DNA from 3 places in the Paenibacillus sepulcri genome. Region 2 is predicted to be linked to each of the others. Evidence: riboswitches for the same ligand, from Rfam matches in the RefSeq annotation. Region 2 holds a riboswitch; each other region holds the start of a gene.
What was found. Region 2 has a riboswitch for thiamine pyrophosphate ahead of ACFOLF_RS30730 (thiamine phosphate synthase). Riboswitches for the same ligand answer to the same signal wherever they lie in the genome.
Positions count from the first base shown of each region.

Region 1: it holds a riboswitch for thiamine pyrophosphate, as region 2 does, so the genes downstream of both, ACFOLF_RS05000 (ABC transporter substrate-binding protein) here and ACFOLF_RS30730 (thiamine phosphate synthase) in region 2, are expected to answer to the same signal.
Region 3: it holds a riboswitch for thiamine pyrophosphate, as region 2 does, so the genes downstream of both, thiC (phosphomethylpyrimidine synthase ThiC) here and ACFOLF_RS30730 (thiamine phosphate synthase) in region 2, are expected to answer to the same signal.

Region 1 covers NZ_JBHRUP010000001.1:1,108,493-1,115,032, reverse strand. Annotated here, with positions in the region: gene ACFOLF_RS05020 (hypothetical protein) at 262-384, opposite strand; gene ACFOLF_RS05015 (glycosyltransferase) at 386-2,026, opposite strand; gene ACFOLF_RS05010 (glycosyltransferase) at 2,032-3,177, opposite strand; gene ACFOLF_RS05005 (hypothetical protein) at 3,256-3,666, opposite strand; TPP riboswitch at 3,894-4,005, shown strand; gene ACFOLF_RS05000 (ABC transporter substrate-binding protein) at 4,188-5,258, shown strand; gene ACFOLF_RS04995 (thiamine-binding protein) at 5,309-5,611, shown strand; gene ACFOLF_RS04990 (ABC transporter permease) at 5,601-6,371, shown strand; gene ACFOLF_RS04985 (ABC transporter ATP-binding protein) at 6,382-6,540, shown strand, end outside.
Region 2 covers NZ_JBHRUP010000001.1:7,073,072-7,079,611, reverse strand. Annotated here, with positions in the region: gene ACFOLF_RS30760 (LuxE/PaaK family acyltransferase) at 1-31, opposite strand, end outside; gene ACFOLF_RS30755 (uracil-xanthine permease family protein) at 28-1,383, opposite strand; gene ACFOLF_RS30750 (thiazole biosynthesis adenylyltransferase ThiF) at 1,499-2,515, opposite strand; gene ACFOLF_RS30745 (thiazole synthase) at 2,512-3,279, opposite strand; gene thiS (sulfur carrier protein ThiS) at 3,281-3,484, opposite strand; gene thiO (glycine oxidase ThiO) at 3,468-4,622, opposite strand; gene ACFOLF_RS30730 (thiamine phosphate synthase) at 4,606-5,241, opposite strand; TPP riboswitch at 5,359-5,460, opposite strand; gene ACFOLF_RS30725 (hypothetical protein) at 5,606-6,540, opposite strand, start outside.
Region 3 covers NZ_JBHRUP010000001.1:6,348,652-6,355,191, reverse strand. Annotated here, with positions in the region: gene ACFOLF_RS27680 (ATP-dependent helicase) at 1-50, opposite strand, end outside; gene ACFOLF_RS27675 (VOC family protein) at 75-872, opposite strand; gene ACFOLF_RS27670 (carboxylesterase family protein) at 1,038-1,691, opposite strand; gene thiC (phosphomethylpyrimidine synthase ThiC) at 1,885-3,612, opposite strand; TPP riboswitch at 4,039-4,146, opposite strand; gene ACFOLF_RS27660 (hypothetical protein) at 4,195-6,540, opposite strand, start outside.

The DNA of each region.
Region 1 (6,540 bases), 6.0 Mb from region 2:
AATGCCTTACGCTCCTCCGTCACTTCCAATCTATGATTCCTGCGTACTTCTGGCTTGGGTGACTGTCCCCTTGACATGAAAATGTGCTGTGGGTAGGTTTAGAGAGGACACTGAATAACATAAGGGTTCTAATCCATCATATCAGTGTGATCTGAGATAAAAGCGATAGTCCAATTATTGCTCCATTTCCACCCCCTCGATATCGAACTTGAGAGTAGCGGGTTCACGTCTTTCAACACTCCATCGAGAGTCACACTTAGCTTACTCCCCATGTACCGGGATTGTTGTCACAAGCAGCCAAGGAGATATCAAACACTCCTCATATTTGGCTTCATCGTTAACGAAGCTGATGACGGTAATTTTCCGCAGGTCGGTGCTGTTCATACTAGCATATTCCCCCCAGCAGTTTTCGAAGAAGCTCTTCTTTCGAAGAAAAGAATCCGTTTTGAACCAGAATGTCTGCGACGATAGAAGCCGTTTTCGAAGGAAAGACAAGATCCTGCCCGATAACTTCGGCCAAATCCAGTTCGTTGAATTCTTCCCGGCGAAACATTTCAATCAGTTCCGTACGGCTTTCTTCCATTTCAATATCCCATTCGATCCGGCGGACTACGGATTTCAGCCTCTCATTGGCTTCAGTCCGTGCTGTTGTGATTAGCGGCTGTTTCTTATAGGCTTTCACCAAATATTGATACGTGCGCCATTCTTCATGCATCTCGCTGCCCAATAGACCCGCCATGTTCTCCATCCATGTCTCGTCTTCCTCCGAAGGCTGGATGATGTTGCGGCGGAACTGCAAGTAGCCATAACCGGTTCCGGCGAATAAGCGCTCGATGCTGCTGCGGGTAAAGAATCGAAGATTCGTCACGTCCAGAAGCCCTCTATCCGTATAATTCCATTGCCCCTTCAGCAGATCGCGGATCACCGAATAATGGCCGACATTCGGAATGCTGGCCAGCAGTTTGCCTTCTTCTTTCAGAAGCGGAAGTACCTTCTGGACAATATTCCAGGGTTCCATTAAATGCGCAAGCACATCCGCACAAATGATATAGTCAAAATAAAGCCCGGGATATTCGATATCCATTGTTTCGATATTTCCGGTGCGGACCTTTGCAATTTGCGAGGCAATATCAGCTGCGCTCGAATTCAACTCGATCCCGTGCAGCTCGGCATTCGGATACCAATTTTTAAGCTCGAGCAGCGTAGCTCCGCAGGCACAGCCGATTTCAAGCACACGAAGCGGCTCCGCTGAAGGCTCGTCGAGAAGCTGTAAAATTTCATGACGGATCAGCAGGGAATATTCCGGGCTGAAGCCCCATTTCTCATTAAACTTCTGGCTATTGGTTTGCATAAGCCCGTAATAAGCCTGCGGGTCACCCCTGAATGAGGCGCTGCCTTCGTGATGGATGAATGTATCCGTGCAAATCATAAGCCGGTAGCCGGCATTGCGGATACGAAGACAATAGTCGTCATCCTCGTAATTGCCTGGCGTGAACTGCTCATCCATGAAGCCGACTGCATCGTAAACCTCTCGCTTCATCAGCAGGCAAAAGCCGATCAGCTTGAGGCGTTCCTCCCATTTCGAAGGATCAGAACGGTTATATTGTTCGGCGAACGGGATCATCTCATCCAACGAGCTGTAAGGCACTTGAAGGGCCGAATAATAAGCGGCAGCGTTGGTGACGGGACCAACCGCGCCGATTTCTCCGCTGCTGTAAAGGCAGGCGAGAAGCTGGTCGAGCCATCTTGGCGTGAGCACCGTATCATTGTTGAGCAGGAGCAGATTCTCTCCCGTGGCCAGCTCCATCCCTTGGTTGCAGCCTTTCGGAAAACCGAGATTTTCTTGATTATAGACGACCTTAAGGTCCGGTTGATCTTGAAGCCACTTCACGGTTCCGTCGTACGAGCCGTTATCGACCACAATCAGTTCATAAGCATCCGGCGGCGTATATGCCCGAATGCTCTCTAAGCACTTCTGTGTATAAGGAAGTCCGTTACATGTCAGGACTATGATGCTCGTCTTCACGGGGATCATCCGCCTCCTTCGTTTTTAATTGCCGCCGTTTCTGCCGGAGCCTTGGTTTCTGCAGCTTTCAGTGACCGGAGAGCGCCTTCCAACTGGCTTTTGTTGGCAAGCAGATTCGCATCGCCCGGCAAGTATTCAAGAGCTTTTTCAGTATGTTCGCAGGCTTTGTCCAGCTGACCGAGCTTCCCGTAACAGATTGCGAGCTGCACGTGCGGAGCCCAGGTCCAGCATATTTTGTTCATTAATCCGAAATGGTTCGGGGGCATTTCCCGTGTGAGCGCCATCTCATACCAAAATATGGCCTTCTCGTAATCGCTGTGCTCCTCGTGCCAATAGGCAATTCTGCAGCAAATATCCGCGCGGGGGAGGTCATACTCGAAGGATTTGAGCAGGCTCTGCAGTTCCTTCTTCGCATCGCCTTTTGCATGATAACAATGCGCAAGCTGTCCGCAGGCTGCGTGGTGGTCTTCAAAATAATCGACTTCTCTCCTTAAGAAGGATTCATAGCTGTCAATCGCCTCATCCCAGCGTTTGTGATCCATGAGCTCATTAGAATAATAGAAATGGACCCGGGCGCTCATGTTCCCCTGTTCTTTGCGGATCGTTTCTTCCAGTATCGAAATATTCCGAAGCGGGTCTTTATGCTCGCGCATTGGCGCGTGGGTAACTTCAATGCCGGAAGACAGCGCCCTGCCGTCGACAACGAGCACTTCATGCACAGGGTTGACCCATTGAAAACTGCGCGCACGTTTAACCAGCCGGTTGCGGCGTGTGAACAGCTGGGCATTTCCCTGAAAGTCCCGGGACAGGACGTAATCCATCAGGACCGTATCGTAATCGGAAGTCAGGTCGTTTTTCAATTTCAGGAACGCCTGCCGGTCCTTCTCCAGGAAAACATCATCCGCATCGAGCCAGCAAATATAATCCTTGGCAGCATGGCTGAAGGAAAAATTGCGGGCTGCGGCAAAATCGTGAATCCATTCGAAGTCGTATATATGATTCGTATACCTGGATACGATTTCTTTCGTATGGTCCGACGATCCGGTATCGACGATAATGATTTCGTCCATCAAATCCGCAACCGAATCGAGACATCGTGCGATCACCTTCTCTTCATTACGCACGATCATGCATAAACTGACCGAAATCAATTCAATCCACCCTTTCCAGTGCGCAAATAGGTAAAAAATGAAGCTACACGGTCTAGGCCGTATAGCTTCTTTGAAGAATTAGACCGTTGAAGAGGCAAGTCCCCAGAACACTTCGGGGCCGACCCGTGATGAACCAACGACGGCACTGCTTATAAAAGCAGAGTAAGTCGTTTGTGCAGCGGCGGGAGCCAAAAGGTCTTGTGCGGTAAAGCTGCGTGTATTAACGCCTGCAATACCAGCTGTGAAGATGGCGGAATAAATAATGGTGTCTGTAATCAAGGTTCCGCGAACAACCTGGACAGCAACGGTGGTACCTGCAACTAGAGCGCTGAATCCGATTGTTCCTGTAAGATCCACAATCGGGTTCGCGACGCTGCGGGTTTGCAGACCGATAACTCCGAACAATGCCGGAGCTGCGGTAAGCGCAACGTTGATGGAGCCGGAAGCATTCGCATTCATCGAGCTGCGTTGATCAAGAAAAGTTCCCATGCTGATTTCCCCCTTTCCTCGTAGATCATACATGCTATTCCAAGTTCTCCGTAATGGAGTAGGCCAAGAATGGCCTCTATTTGCGGATTTTATGAGACTGATAGGCAAACGATTGTAAAATCACCACAAGGCCCCCGTATATTTAACGGATCAAGCAACCTGTTATATGTCAACATTCAGGTGGCATTTTGCGCATTGTTTGCTATAATAGGAGATGCGACATAACTGAATATGACATGGGGAGCTGGAGTAGGCCGGCTGAGAGGGGATACCGTTACAATCCCGACCCTTTGACCTGATCTGGATAATGCCAGCGTAGGAATTGCATTGTAGCCAGCCCGTTTTCATGGTTTTAAGTGAAAGCAGGGGGGCGGATTTTACAAAGCCGTTTACAAGCGTCTTCCATCGGGAGGGCGCTTTTTCTTATGGACAAATCGGGGTTATGTGAAGAAGTTGTCGCTTATCTTGAACGATATTGGGGAGGAGCAGCGCAGATCATGGCAGTAAACAAACGGTTCACAATGGCAAAATGGGGAATAGCGGTGCTTATCCTGCTGCTCACGCTCGCGGGCTGCGGAGCCAAAGAGAATAATACGGAGCAGGCAGACAACGCGGCGGGTACAAACAGCAGCGGTGCGGATGCGGACGGAGCCAGCCAGGAGTCCGGCAACACGGATGCCGGACAGACCGCTGCCTTAACGAAGGTGAAGGTCGTGCTGGACTGGACGCCGAATACGAATCATACAGGGCTGTATGTAGCCCGGGACAACGGTTTTTTCAAAAACCATGGACTTGATGTGGAAATCATCCAACCCGGCGAAGCCGGTGCCGACACGATGGTGGCCACGGGCGCGGCGGATTTCGGAGTAGGTTATCAGGAAGGGATTACACAAGCGCGGATTCAGGGTGTGCCGCTGGTTTCCATAGCCGCTGTCATCCAGCACAACACCTCGGGCTTCGCTTCGCCTGCGGACAAGAATATCAAGACGCCGACCGATTTTGAGGGTAAAACCTATGGCGGCTGGGGCTCTCCGGCCGAGGAGGCCGTCATCGATTCATTGATGCAGGAGCAGAAGGCGGATGCGGGCAAAGTGAAAATCGTGAACATCGGCGATGCTGATTTCTTCACCGCTGTGAAGAAAAACATTGATTTTGCCTGGATTTATTATGCATGGACCGGCGTGGAGGCCGAGCTTCGCGGGGATAAAATCAACATGATTTACTTGACCGATTACAGCGACAAGCTGGACTATTATACGCCTGTGCTGGAAACGAATGAGAAGATGATTGCCGAGCGCAGCGACATTGTAAAAGCATTCGTAGCCGGAGCATCCGAAGGGTATATCTTTGCGATCGATCATCCCGAGGATGCGGCGGAAATTCTGATCAAGGCGGAGCCGGATCTGAACGCCGATCTGGTCCGGGCCAGCCAGAAATGGCTCAGCCCGCGCTATCAGGATGATGCAGCCCGCTGGGGGGAGCAAAAACCGGAAGTATGGACGAATTATGCCGACTGGATGTTTGAGCATAAGCTGCTGGATAAAAAACTCGAGGCGGATAAAGCCTTCACAAACGAATTTTTGCCTGAATAACCGATAAAGGCCGGAGGGAACTCAAAATAGCGAAAGGGGAAGGAAACGACATGGCGAACGCCTTATTAAGCATTCAAATACTGCCGCATACACCTGGAGGGGAAAGCGTCATCCCGTATGTGGACCGTGCCATCGAGATTATTAAAGCATCAGGCGTGCCTTACCGTGTAGCGCCGCTTGAAACGACGATGGAAGGGGAATTGAATCATCTGCTGTCTATCGTGCAGGAGATGAATGATGCGATGACCGTGATGGGTTGCCCATCCGTAATCTCACAAATCAAAGTGTACTATAATCCCGAAAGCGGCGCGTCCATGGGCAGGCTGCTGGAGAAATATCCAGATGGTCAGTAAGCTTCGCAAATATGGGCCTCCTGTAATTGTATTGGCTGTTTTTATTGTGTTGTGGCAGGCGGCGGTGGCTGTTTTTGATATCGAGCCCTACATTCTCCCGTCTCCGCTTGCGATTGCGTCCAACACAGTCTCGGAGGCGCCGCGTCTGTTTCATCATACGCTGTCAACGCTGGGCGTGACTCTGCTCGGCTTTACGGCAGGAACGGCGGCGGGCTTCGTGCTCGCCGCTTTGCTGCATCTTATACCGGGAGCCAAAGCCGGTTTCTACCCGCTGCTGGTTCTGACCCAGAACGTGCCCGTTATCGCACTGGGATCGCTGCTGGTGGTGTGGTTTGGCTTTGGCATACTCCCGAGGCTCATACTGATTATGCTCGTCTGTTTTTTTCCCGTTGTTGTAGCCATGCTTACGGGACTTACGCAAAGCGATCCAAAGCTGGTCGACTATATGAAGATGATCGGTGCGTCCAAGAGCCAGCTGTTCTGGCGCCTGGAGCTTCCCAACGCCGTATCCTATCTGTTCTCGGGCCTGAAAATCGCCGCTTCCTACAGCGTGATCAGCGCAATTTACGCCGAATCGATTGGCGGAAGCGAGGGACTGGGCAACTTTATGCTGGTGTCCCAACGGGGCTGGCAGACGGCTAATGTATTTTCCGCTATCGCGATTATTGTCGTTCTGAGTCTCATTCTGTTTGGAATTATCAGTTTGGCTGAGCAAATACTGGTGCGCGGAGGCAGGCGCAAACCCGAGAAAGGAGCGTGACATTAATTATATGACACAGAATGCGCTTGAGCTGAAGGCTGTATCCAAGCGTTTTAATGAAGGAAACTCTTCCAAGCTTGTATTGTCCGATGTGACCTTTCATGTGAAGGAAGGTGAATTCGTCTCGTTAATTGGACCATCCGGCAGCGGGAAAACGACTCTCTTCCAA
Region 2 (6,540 bases):
CCTGTACGATGCCTGCGGATTCGTTTCTCATGAGCTCAGCTCCCTTGGCTTGGGCCTGAATATCCGGAACCAGCCGGGTATGTTGACAAGCAGCAGCTGCAGAACAATGGCGGACAATGCGCCAACCATGATCGTGTTGGACAGGAACTTGCCGGCAAAGCCTGCGGCGCCCTCAAAAATAGGAGGCAGTGAAATTGCCAGCAGGATGGAGAGGCCGGCAATCGTGAAATTCGCTTCCGTCTTGGCCATGCGGCCCAGGATGCCGACACCGGAATAGATCAGCGAAGCGGCGGCCGGCAGGAATAAGCCTCCCACGACGGCGCCAGGCGTCACGACCAGAATCGCCCCGGCTTTAGGCACAAAACCGAGAATCAGGAAGATCACGCCCGCAGCCGTAACCGCATGCCGTGAACCGATTCCCGTAAGGCGCAGCAGCCCGACATTTTGCGCATAAGCGGTTGTGGGGAACCCGCCAATCAGCGTGGATACCACCGAGCCTGCCGCTTCTCCGGAGAATCCGTACCGGATCCGCTTGGCGGTCAGCGGTATGCGCACCATATCCGAGGCGGCGTGATAGACGCCCATCGCTTCGATGACTGCAACCACATACGCGAAGAAGAAGGTTGCGAAGGTTGGCAGGTCCAGGGTGAGAGAGCCGTAAGGGAGAAAATGCGGCAGTCCGAACCAGCTTTTTTCCGCAACAGAGGAGAAGTCGATCTGGCCCCATCCGAACGCGATCAGATCGCCAACCAGCAGCGCGATCAGGAAAGCGAAGGAACGCAGGACCCCTTTTGCAAATACAGACAGCAAAATAACGACAAGCGCCGTTGCGATCGACATGGTCAGCACCGGAGCGGTCGCGAAGGTATCCGTGCCGGGCGACCCGCCCAGAAATTCGGAGAGCGTAAAACCTGAGAGCGCAATCCCGACAACCAGAATCACGGAGCCGGAAACCACTGGAGAGAAGATCGATTTCAACCGGCCCAGCACGCCTGTAACGGCCAATGCAAAGACGATAAGTCCGCTCAAAATAATGCCGCCGCCCGCCGCCGCCAGACCGTTATCCTTGCCTGCGGAAATCATCAGGGAATCGAAGGCGGCCGATGGCCCCTGTACAACCGGAAGCTTGACCAGGCGTGTCGCCTGGACCAGCGTGACCAGCCCTGCCGCGATAAATATCGCGTTGACCATATTGGCGGCAAGGGCCATCGGCAGACCGATCAATGCGGCCACAAATACGGGATCCAGCCATACATTGGATACAAATACATGCTGCAAGCCATAAAGAATATTTTTATGCGCCGGAAGCTTCTCTTCCACTCCGACACTCAGATAGACCGGCTCCTGATCGGGCAAGTCCTGCGCGCGTTCTCGTTCCTGCATGCTCATAATTCTCCCTTTCCTGCATTAACCTTGGAATGACACTTGAAGCTTGCTTCCCAAACCAGACAGGATTCGTCTGAAGCGCTGACGATAACTTGTTCATCGCCTTCTCAGGCTATCCAAGATAGCGGTGGTAAAGGCTTTTGGCTTCGGCCTCATCGCTGGTGCCGTGCACCAGCGCCCTTCCATCCTGGAAGAGCACAAGCCGGTGAGGGGCAATATGAAGCGTGACCAAATATCCGTTGAACTCTACGCGCCCCTGCTGCGCCAGCTTGGCCGCTTCCGCTTCCAGGTCGCGTTTCACGGGAGCGGGCGGACGAATCTGAACGGTATCTCTTCCGCATAACACCGCTGTTCTCGTATGGTTCGATGCCGACAGGAACGGGTAGGTCGGCCTGCTCCCGCAGGAGAGGCAGTGCTCCTTCTTCAGCTTCTCCACCGCGATGGAGGAGTGCTGGTTGTTCCACAGATCGAAGGAAGTCAGCTTGCCGCGAAGCGCCTCGCGCCCGCCTGTGAGCAGCTTGAGCGCCTCCGCCGTCTGATAGGCGACTACCATTTGCACCGCAGGGCTGATAATGCCTGCCGTGTCGCAGGTCGCTCCCCCAAGCGGGACGGTTTCGAGCAGACAGTTCAAGCACGGCGTTTCGCCCGGAAGGATCGTGTAGGTGATGCCGTAGCTGCCCACACAAGCCCCGTAAATCCAGGGGATACGGTGCTTCTGGGAAATATCATTGATAAGCAGCCGCGTGTCGAAATTGTCCGTGGCATCGATAATGACATCCACTCCCCGGACCAGCAGCTCAATGTCGCGGGTCGTCACATCCATGATCAACGCCTCGATCTCAACCTCCGAATTAAGCGACTGGAGCCGCTCCTTCGCAGCAATCGCTTTGGGCATCCGCCGCTTCGCGTCGTCTTCGCTGAATAATTGCTGACGCTGGAGATTGCTCCACTCCACATAATCGCGGTCCACAACCGTCAGCTTCCCGACACCCGCGCGCACGAGCGCTTCGGCGTTGCCCGTGCCCAGCGCTCCTGCTCCAATGAGCAGAACATGCTTGCTTCCAAGCTTCTCCTGCCCGGCCGTGCCAATGGGAGGAAACAGCTCCTGCCTGGAATAACGCCCGTTCAATTGGAGCTCCAGCCTTCCATCGGGCTGCTGGCCGACGCATACCGTTTCTTCGGAATTCTTCCCGCCTCGAAGCCCAGCCTTCCCGCCTCAATGGCAAGCTTCATTGCCAAAGCCATCTTGACAGGGTCCTTGGCGCCGGAGACCGCCGTGTTCAACAGCACGCCATCAGCGCCCATCTCCATCGCAATCGCAGCATCCGACGGTGTACCGATTCCCGCATCCACGATGACAGGAACGGTCGCCTGTTCAATAATGAAGCCGAGATTCAGCGGATTGATAATCCCAAGCCCTGTGCCGATCGGCGATGCGCCCGGCATGATGGCATGCACGCCCAAATCCTGCAGGCGTCTGGCCAGCAGAACATCATCTGACGTATAAGGCAGAACGGTGAACCCTTCGGCAAGCAGCATCTCGGACGCCTTCAGCGTCTCGATGGGATCGGGCAGCAGCGTCTTGAAGTCGCCAATCACCTCAACCTTGATCATATCGCAAAGCCCGGAAGCTTTCGCCAATCTGGCAATACGCACCGCTTCCTCCGCGGTCTTGGCCCCTGCCGTGTTCGGCAGCAACGTGTAGCGGCTCACATCCAGCATCTCCAGAAAATTAGGCTGGCCCGCCTCAAAAATATTCATCCTTCTCACGGCGAACGTCAGAATCTGCGATTCCGAAGCCTCGACGGCCTGCTTCTGGATTTCAAAATCCGGGAACTTCCCTGTGCCGAGCAGCAGCCGGGAATGAAATTCATGCGCTCCAATCTTCAACATATCAGCCACCTCCTACAAAATGGACAATCTCAATACGGTCTCCGTCCGACAGACGGGTATCCTGGTGAGCGGACTTTTCCAGAATGCTCTGGTTCCACTCTACAATTACTACCTTCTCCTCCAAACCGAAATGACGGAGCAGGTCGTGCACGGATGCTAAAGTACCGGGCACTTCAACGTTCTCGCCATTAATGTGCAAATTCATCCTGGTTCATCGCTCCTTTCATGTCCATCTGCCGGTCCAATCGAAAAGCGTCGAGATAATCGGCCTCTGCCGCTTTACCCTCCGCCCAATCAGCGGCCAATTGCCCGGTAATGGGACTAAGCAGTATGCCATTGCGATAGTGGCCGGCCGCCACGTACAAGCCCCGCAGCTCCTTATGCTCCCCCAGGAAAGGCAATCCGTCCGCAGTCTGCGGCCGCAGTCCCGACCAGGCTTTTTCCCATTCCGCATGCACAATATCCGGAACCAGCAGCTTGGCGGCTTCGAGGAGTTTGCCAATCCCCCCCAGCGTGACTTTGCGGTCATAGGAATGCTCTCTCATCGTGGCTCCGACAATAAGCCGTCCGCCCTTCTTGGGAACGAGATAACAATCATCGCCGAAGATCGTCGCCTGCACCAGCGGAGCATGGGTAAGCACCGAGAAGCATTCTCCCTGAACAGGGAAAACAGGACTTGAAAGTCCAGCCTGCTCCATAAGCGGCCCGCTCCAGGTGCCGGAGGCAATGACGACGCGGCTGCCGTACAAGGTTGTGTCCCGAATGCGGACTCCGCATACAGAGCCCTGCTCCAGAACAAGCGATTGAACCTCCGCATATTCCCGTATATCCGCTCCCAGCGCCGCGGCCGCCTTGGCAAAAGCAAGGGAAAGCTCCGGGGCCAGCACATGCCCGTCCTCTTCAACAAGCATGGCGCCCAGAATATCCGGGGCAAGCGCCCGCTCGAGCTTGCGAACCTCACGACCGGTCAGCCAGCTTGCCTGTTGCCCCGCTTTGCGCTGAAATTCGATCGCATGCTGAAGCTCGTTCATCTGCGCGACGGTTGTGGCGATGCGCAGCAGCCCCTTGCGCTCCAGTCCGATATCAATTCCGCTGAGCTCTCGAAGCTGGGCGGCAAGTGAGGGGAAGAGCGCGCGGCTGCGGAGGGCCAGCTCGAATAAAGGCCCCGCTTCGTTGATTTCCGCCTGTGCGGCAAGCATGCCGGCAGCGGCATTGGAGGCCTGCCCGGCAAGCCGGTCACGCTCCAGCAGCACAACCTTCATGCCTCTTGCCGCCATATGGTAAGCGATCGAGCTTCCAATCACCCCTCCGCCCACAATGATCGCATCAAACATTTTCGTCATCTGATTCGTCTCCTCGTCTGTTCAAAGCTTCGGCATACTGCAAGGCGGCTCCCATAGGATCCGCCGCCTGCATAATGCCCGACAGCACCGCTACACCCGCTGCTCCTGCTGCCCGGACCTGCTGCACGCGCTCCGGATTAATTCCGCCAATGGCGATTACGGGTATATCTGCGCTCCGGACCATATGCGCCAGAGCACCGATCCCTCTCGGCTCCTGCCCCAGCTTGGAAGCCGTTGCGAATATATGACCATAAATCAGGAAATCCGCTCCCTGCTGCCCGGCCACGACAGACTCCTCTATTCCATGCACGGAGCAGCCCAGCCGAAGTCCGGGAAAAGCCATTCTGGCTTCCCGTACGCCCAGACTGCGGAAGGATAGCTGAGCGCCCTGCAGCCGGGCGGCCCATGCTACATCGATCCGGTCATTAATCATTATTTTCCCGGCCGGAACGCCTTCGGCCAGCAGAGCTTGCACCCCCTGCCACAGCTCGGAAGCATTCCTCGCCGGTTCCCGCAGATGAAAGGAAGTCACATACGGATGAATCTTCCCGGCAGTCTTCGCATAGGCTTCCAGATCCTGCCGGCCATCCGAAATTATATGTAATTCCAATGCCGTCAAACGTTCACCGCCCTCCCAGACTACGGTATGGATAAAAACACAAAAAAGACCGCCCTCCAGATAAGAAGGCGGCCCTGTTCAACTAGGCAATAGCATACTTATTCATATGCCGATAGACCAATCGTGAGACCACTTCCCTACGCTGGTATTACCCAGATCAGGTGCAAAGGGTTTGAATTCATCTTCAATCTCAGCCATTCGGCTCCCCTAGTGATACATCCTATGCAATTGGCTTTATACTATCACGAATGCTAGAAAAAGCAAATAAAAATCTGTTGGAAGGCTGCAAATATGCGGGTCCAACCTTATGCGGCCAGGAAGAAGCCGCATCTGAAAGGGCAAGCGTTAAGACATTATTTCCCTCTCAATACCCGCCGGCATACGGGCTTTTCGGCTCTGCTCCCTGATGGTCGAACTTCGCCATATAGGCCCCTCTCTTCTCGACTGTTTCTGCCGAGGAAGTCATCGCCTGCTTCAGATCCCCTTTATGCACGTCATTCACGATCCAGCGCTGTCCGAAACCGGCATGCACCACTTCGTCGGCCCAGTCGAAGTCCTGGAAGGTCGTCATGAGCGGATCCCGGGCAATGTCGCGGCAAAATTCCCATTCCTCGCGCTTGCCAGGCGGATATTTCATCGCCGCTTTCTCAATGGCAATCGTCAGATGCGTATAGGCCTCGTCCGGCTCGAACAGCTGCAGCGTCATGTCCAGCCAGCCCGTCCAGTTCGGCTTGTCGTAAATATCATAGCCCTTGACGCGCAGCGCCGCTTCGCCGAACCAGGAATGTCTGACCTCGTCCCAGGCATGCCTGGCGGTATCGAGGTAGAACTCCCATGGCTTGCCTTCGGATTGAAAGTGGACGCAGGCAACCGCTTCCGCCGGAGACATCTCGAAGAAGCGCGTAAACATCATCATTTCGAATCGGCCCGCCTCGGAGTCCTCGAACTGAAATTCCTTGAATTTGCTCACTGCGCTGCGGAACCGCTCGTCGCGCGTGCTGGAAGCAGGCAGCTCGAATAGCTGGGCGGCAACCGCAAGCTCGGGATCGGGCTCCTCCTTGGCGAGATCCCCGTCAATCCCTCCGGCTGCAGCCAGCAAATTACGAAGGTATTCGACCCAGCGGTCGGCATCGGCCACCATTTTCTCAGTGGCATCGGCCGTGAAATGCCGTACGGCCTCATTCCCCCACTCCAGCTGCTCCTCCCGGTCCATCAATTGATGCTTCAATAAATGAATCGTCGGCTCATCGACAATGGGCTGGGCGCTTGCCATATATGCCCGCGCAGAGCGGATTTGAT
Region 3 (6,540 bases), 720 kb from region 2:
ACGCCCGTTTCCTTGGCCTTGCGCGTAAAAAAATCCTCTTTGGTTATCATAGACAGTCCCTCTATCGTTTATCGTTAATCCTTTATAGACAGCGGCAAATGAAGAAGCGCCGGCAGATTCTTCCCGAAGCCGGTCGCAGCCCGCAGGCACAGATGGTAATCATTGATGATCATATGAAGCTCTCTATCATTGGCGGAAACCATTTCTTCCTCCCTCAGACGGCTGCGCACCACCTGGATGTAACTTTCGTCCGAGACTCCCAATGTTACTAGCATTCGGGGAGGCAGCGCAAGCATGGAGATCGGAATCCATCGCCGCTGCTTGGCAGTCAGCACGAAATGAGCCGTTCCTCCGATGGCAAAAGTGAAATTATCGTAGACTTTATCCAGCTTAAAATCAAACATGTCCTGCAGCCGCTCCCGGAATGCCTTCACATGTTCGACGGGAAATCCGACCTCGCGCATATAAAGAACACGAAGAGCGCCGGAGGGGGCTACGACATCCTCCTTGATATAAGGATGGGCAATCAGTTCGAGCAAATTTCCATCCCCATCGCGAAAGTAAATATTTTGTCCCGTTCCAAAATGATCCACTTCTCTGCCGTCCGGCCATTTCTCGATCATGACCTGCCGACTCTTCAGGAAGGCGACAAGAGCGTCGAATTCCGAGTACGGAACTTCAAACGCCAGATGCGCCGGAGCAACAGGCTCGTAAGCCTCCTGAAATACAATCGTACAGTGCTCCGTGATCCGGAATTCAATGCGGCTCTCGGATTCTTCCACGATAGGCAGCAGCAGACGTTCATGATAATACTGTCTTGCGCTTGGAATCGATACCGTGTTCAGCTGCAGCCCCGCATAGTGTGTAATCATGGTTTTCCACCATCCTTATTATGGTTGTCTGCTCTTTATAAACCTTCCCGCCAGAAAAGGTTTTCTCCGTCCTTATTGCAGTAGAGTGAATGTCTGTACGTCAAAGATGTACGGAAACCGGTAGACAAAAGACCGCCGGAACTGATTCCGGCGGCACTGACCTGCTTATCGTTTATGCTCCAGAAACCATTGATACAGCTCGGGATTGCCGTACGTCTCCTCCCAGATCTGATGATCAAGTTCAGGGTAGGCGGTGTACCTGACAGACCCTCCCAGGCTCCTGATCGCGTTAACCATCTCGGTTGTTCTCCCGGGAATGACTACATCATCCTTCTCTCCATGGAAAGCCCAGACCGGTATACCCTTCAGCAGGCTGGCATCTTCGGGCTGGTAGTAGCCGGCCAGTGGAGCAATAGCTGCGAAGCGCCCGGGGACATTCGCCGCCAGGTCCCATGTTCCGTTCCCGCCCATGCTGAATCCGGTCAGATATACCCTCTCCGGGTCAACACGGTGGCTGCGGGCTATTTCGTCCAAGAGAGCCGACAGGGCATTCCGCTGCTGCGGCCAATCCGAATGCTCCGGACATTGCGGCGTTGCGACGATAAATCCGAAGTCCTTCCTTTCTTCAGCGAAACGCGCAACCCCATACTGATGGAGCAGAGCCAGATCATCGCCCCGCTTCTTGATGCAGTGCAGGAACAGGATGAGCGGCCATTTCTTCCCGGTATTCCTCTCGTAATCCGAAGGAAGAAACAATTGATAGCCGATCCGTACAGGTTCAGGAGTCTCTTGGCGAAGAAGATGTGAGGTGACGGGCATGGAGCAGCAGCATCCTTTCTCATAAGCGATTGTTCATTATTATAACGCTATCGTTCAATATTTTACCAGCCGCTTTGACTTAAACTGAAGCCGCCCGGCGCGTCTATAGGCGGCATGATAGGGATGGCGGGGCGGTTTGCATGCCGTTTTGGACGAAGTCAATCAGCATCGCAAAAAGAAGGAACACCGCCTACTAAAGCTGTGCTTCAAATCCTGTCCGCTTTGCATTATCTTCTCCTTCCAAGTCCCGAACAGCCTGCTCGCGGATGTCCTGTGTGATTCGCATGCTGCAAAATTTCGGACCGCACATCGAGCAAAAATGGGCCGATTTGGCCGCATCTGCAGGAAGCGTCTCATCGTGATAGGACATCGCCCGTTCCGGATCAAGCGAGAGATGAAACTGATCGCGCCAGCGAAAATCGAACCTCGCTTTGGAAAGCGCATGGTCCCGTATTTGCGCGTTCGCATGCCCCTTCGCCAGATCAGCGGCATGCGCCGCGATCTTGTACGCAATCACGCCTTCCTTCACATCCTCTTTATTGGGAAGTCCCAGATGCTCCTTCGGTGTGACATAACAGAGCATCGCCGTACCAAGCCAGCCTATCATCGCCGCCCCGATAGCCGAAGTGATATGGTCGTAGCCCGGAGCAATATCCGTCGTCAGCGGACCCAGTGTATAGAATGGCGCCTCCCGGCACACCTTCAATTGACGCTCCATATTCTCCTGGATCAGATGCATCGGAACATGGCCGGGGCCTTCGATCATCACCTGCACTTCATGTTTCCATGCAGCTTGAGCCAGCTCGCCAAGAGTATCCAGCTCTCCGAATTGAGCCTCGTCGTTGGCATCTGCAATGGAGCCGGGACGCAGCCCGTCGCCGAGAGAGAATGAAACATCATATTGTTTCATAATTTCGCAAATTTCTTCAAAATGCGTATACAGAAAGTTCTCGCGTTGATGCGCCAGGCACCATGCCGCCATAATCGACCCGCCCCGCGAAACAATCCCCGTTACCCGCTTGGCCGTAAGCGGAATGTAACGCAGCAGCAGACCCGCATGAATGGTAAAATAATCTACCCCTTGCTCGGCCTGCTCGATCAGAGTATCGCGGTACACCTCCCAGCTCAGATCCTCCGCCTTTCCGTTCACCTTTTCCAGCGCCTGATAGATAGGCACTGTGCCGACCGGAACCGGCGAGTTTCGCACGACCCATTCGCGGGTTGTATGAATGTTCCTGCCCGTGGAGAGATCCATGACCGTATCGGCGCCCCAGCGGGTGGCCCATGTCATTTTCTCCACTTCCTCCTCGATGGATGAGGCAACGGCTGAATTACCGATGTTGGCATTGATCTTGACGTGGAAGCGGCGCCCGATAATCATCGGTTCGCTCTCCGGATGATTGATATTCGCCGGTATAATAGCTCTTCCTGCCGCTACCTCGCTTCGCACAAGCTCTGCCTCTACCCCTTCACGAACAGCAATAAATGCCATCTCCGGCGTAATGATTCCCCTGCGGGCATAAAATAATTGGGTCACATTGCGCCCGCGGACAGCTCTTAGCGGTGTGTGGTTTAAAGCCGGGTACGGTTCTGCTCCTTGGCTGCCTGCCGCTTTCTCCGAGTGGAAACCGTTATCAAGCGGCTGAATCACACGCCCTTCATAGCGCTCCACATCTCCCCGATCTTCAATCCATGACCGGCGAAGAGCCGGCAGACCCTTGCGCACATCGGCCCGATAAGCGGAATCCGTGTACGGACCGCTGGAATCATATACCCGAACCGGTTCGTTCATCTGCACCTCACCGCTTCTACTGATACTCGGCGACAGTTCAATCTCCCTCATCGGCACCCGTACATCCGAACGGCTTCCTTGCACATACACTTTGCGACTGCCCGGCAATGCTCCAGCCATGATCGTCATATCAAAAAACCTCCCAAGGTAATTTGGATAATCCCCTAGGAGGCTCGCAAGGTACAGCGGCATAGACGGTGCGGAAAAATTGGAACGAGCCAAGGGCAGGCTGTTCCCTGTCCTATCAGTTCCCGGTATGAGCAGGCTTCAGCCCGTTCACCGACAGCATTCCTTGACACACTACATGCTGGAGCGAACCAGGAAGAATCCGTTCTGCCGTCCTTTGCGGCTGAGCAAATTTCTTCCCTTGGACCGTATAGAAATTTATAGGAGTGAAGCTTATAAATTCTATAAGGTTAAAAAAACCGCTCCGGCATGGGAGCGGTTTGAATGCGGCAATTTCCATCCGGCATATGAAGACTATGCTTCATTGTCCGAATAAGTGAGGCATCCTGTCTATGCGAAAAGACATTTGCATAGATCCAGCCCATAATCGCACAGACAAGCCCACTTTCCTACGCTGGCATAACCCAGATCAGGTTCAAAGGGACCAAAGCGATCAGCGCTTTATCTCAGCCCATGCGGGCGCCCCTAGTGGATTTCCTAGTACGACTATATCGCGTGAACGCACACGCAGTCAACTTATAATGTTCAATTTCTTCGATGAATGCCAACCGTCTGCTGCACATTGCCTGCAACCGTGACGGTTACGTAGTCTGTCTTCATGGTCCCGTTGTTGTAAGTAGAGGTGAACGTAAACGTCAGCGGTCCATCCTCCAGCTTCTCGAAGCTTTCATCCCACATACTCCCGCTCCAGCTGGTCCGCCGCGCGTTCGCGGCATCCAGATGGGTCGTGAAGCCGTTCATTGTCACCTCAACAGTATTCGCTTGGGTAGTTGTAACCGTATCGGTCGTTTGGGCATGCAGCACAAACTTCTCACCTGCCCAAAAGACCTCATAACCGCGCGGGCTGTCTGCATCGCCGTTTTGATTCATATTGTATTCTCTGCGGCGCTGGTCCCACAAATCCGTATGCATCACCTGACCCTTGACGTCAAGCGGCAGCACCGGTATGTCCTTGCGCACCACAACCGGCGGCGCTTGGCCGTCCTGGACCGTAAGCTCGACTTTATATTTCCCTGCCTTGTCTCCTCTGAAACCTGGCCCGGTGTGACCATAGGGACTATTAAGAAAGGAGTTGAAGGTTTGTGAGCCTCCCTCCGGATCCTTGACAATATAGATAACCTGTAAGGTATCCAGGTCGGGATCGTCAATGGTATGGCTGATCCGGATCGAATCCCCTTCATACACCGGTTTGGGGGTCCAGTCAAAATCGGCTGCAGGCGGCCGGTTCGTTTCGATATAGAAGTATTTCGGATCGCTCCAATTGCTCCAGTCATAGCCGTCATACACACGGATTATGACATACATGTACACATGCTCAGGCAGGTCGACAGTTGGCCGCCAAGAGAGTTCCCGGCCCGGCTTGATATCCGTATCCCGATACAGCTCTCCGCCATATTTGAAAATCTGAAGCTGGTATCGGGTTTGCAAATCTCCGTCAGCATCCGCATAATTCCATTGAAACGCCGGCCGGAATTCCGTTAGCTTCGCCGGATTATTCTGATCCGTGCTTTCAGGCACTGTAATCCGGGCTTGCGGTATCTGGTTGTATATCGTGACCTGCCCGTTGTACTGCGCCTCGGCTCCTGCCGAATCCTGCACGACCTGCCGGATATTGAAGGTGCCGAGTGTGTTGAACACCTTGCTCCAGAATGTCCGTGACGTGCTCTGCAATAATTCCCCATCGCCAGTTGTCATATTGCGAATGTAGTACGCATGCGGCAGGTTCTCCCGTCCACCATCCTCGGCATCATAGGCCCTAGAATCCATAACAACCGGAACGTTGCGGAAAGTATTCACATAGCTCGTCGTGAATCCGGGAACCGGCGGCGTATTGGGTGTCGGTATTGTGGAGATATCCAGGGATATGACGGTGTAATCCGACCATGCGCCATATTCGTCCTTCACAGCCATGCCAATTTCATATAAACCCCGTTCCTGCGGAGTTACAAGCTTTTCGTAGACAATGCTCCCGGATGGGGCGGCGTAGTAGAACTTCTTCTCCAGGATTCCCCGGGTGGCCCGGTAATCAATGGTGGACGGTTCAGTCGAGTAATTGTCAGGACTGATATACCGGTCCGGGTCATAGCTGCTGTCGGTCCAGATCAGTTTGCCGTCAGCTGCAGGAACGACCATAAACTGAGAGACCGGCCTGCGGTGAACGGTGACTCTTTTCGCAAACGGATTCGAGTTTTTACGGTATTCATCAAAGGTCATATCCGAATAGAGATAGCTTGGGTGCGGATCGTCCTTCGCCCTCAGTGTAACGATGTAATCCCCTACCTTATCGAAGGTCAGCCGCTCGGAGCTGAAGGTTTGACCGTTCATGGCCGACACGCCCTGATTGTTGATGAAACGCGGCGTATGCTGAATGCTCCACTGATAGGAGCCCGCCTTGGGATCGCCCTCCGGATCCAGAAACTGAATGTTATGGTAAGCGGCCTCCGCCGTGGCTGTGCCTGCATCCCATATCGCGTAGCTGTCCGACCATTCAATTTTATTCTGGATCGCTTTGTACGTGAAGGCGCTGAACACGACATAGGCTTTGTCGCTGAAATAGCCAAAACGCCCTTCTGCATAGCTGCCATCCGCCGCGGTCAGGATCGGGATATTATTGAGGAACACATCGATCTGACTGCCGACCGTCTTGATCCTCAGGGCATAGCTTTTGTTTGATTCAAACGGATACGAGCCTGCTCTCAGCACTGTTGGTGCGCCGTTCACGTATTTCACCAGATTGAACACATGGCCATCGGTTTCCACCGCGTACCGGTTGCGTGTGTCCTGCATCCGGAAGGAGAAGCCGGCCATCTCCCGGTCGTAGTCTATATCCTCCATTCGGAGGTTGAACTTCATTTCCACATCGTTGAGTGA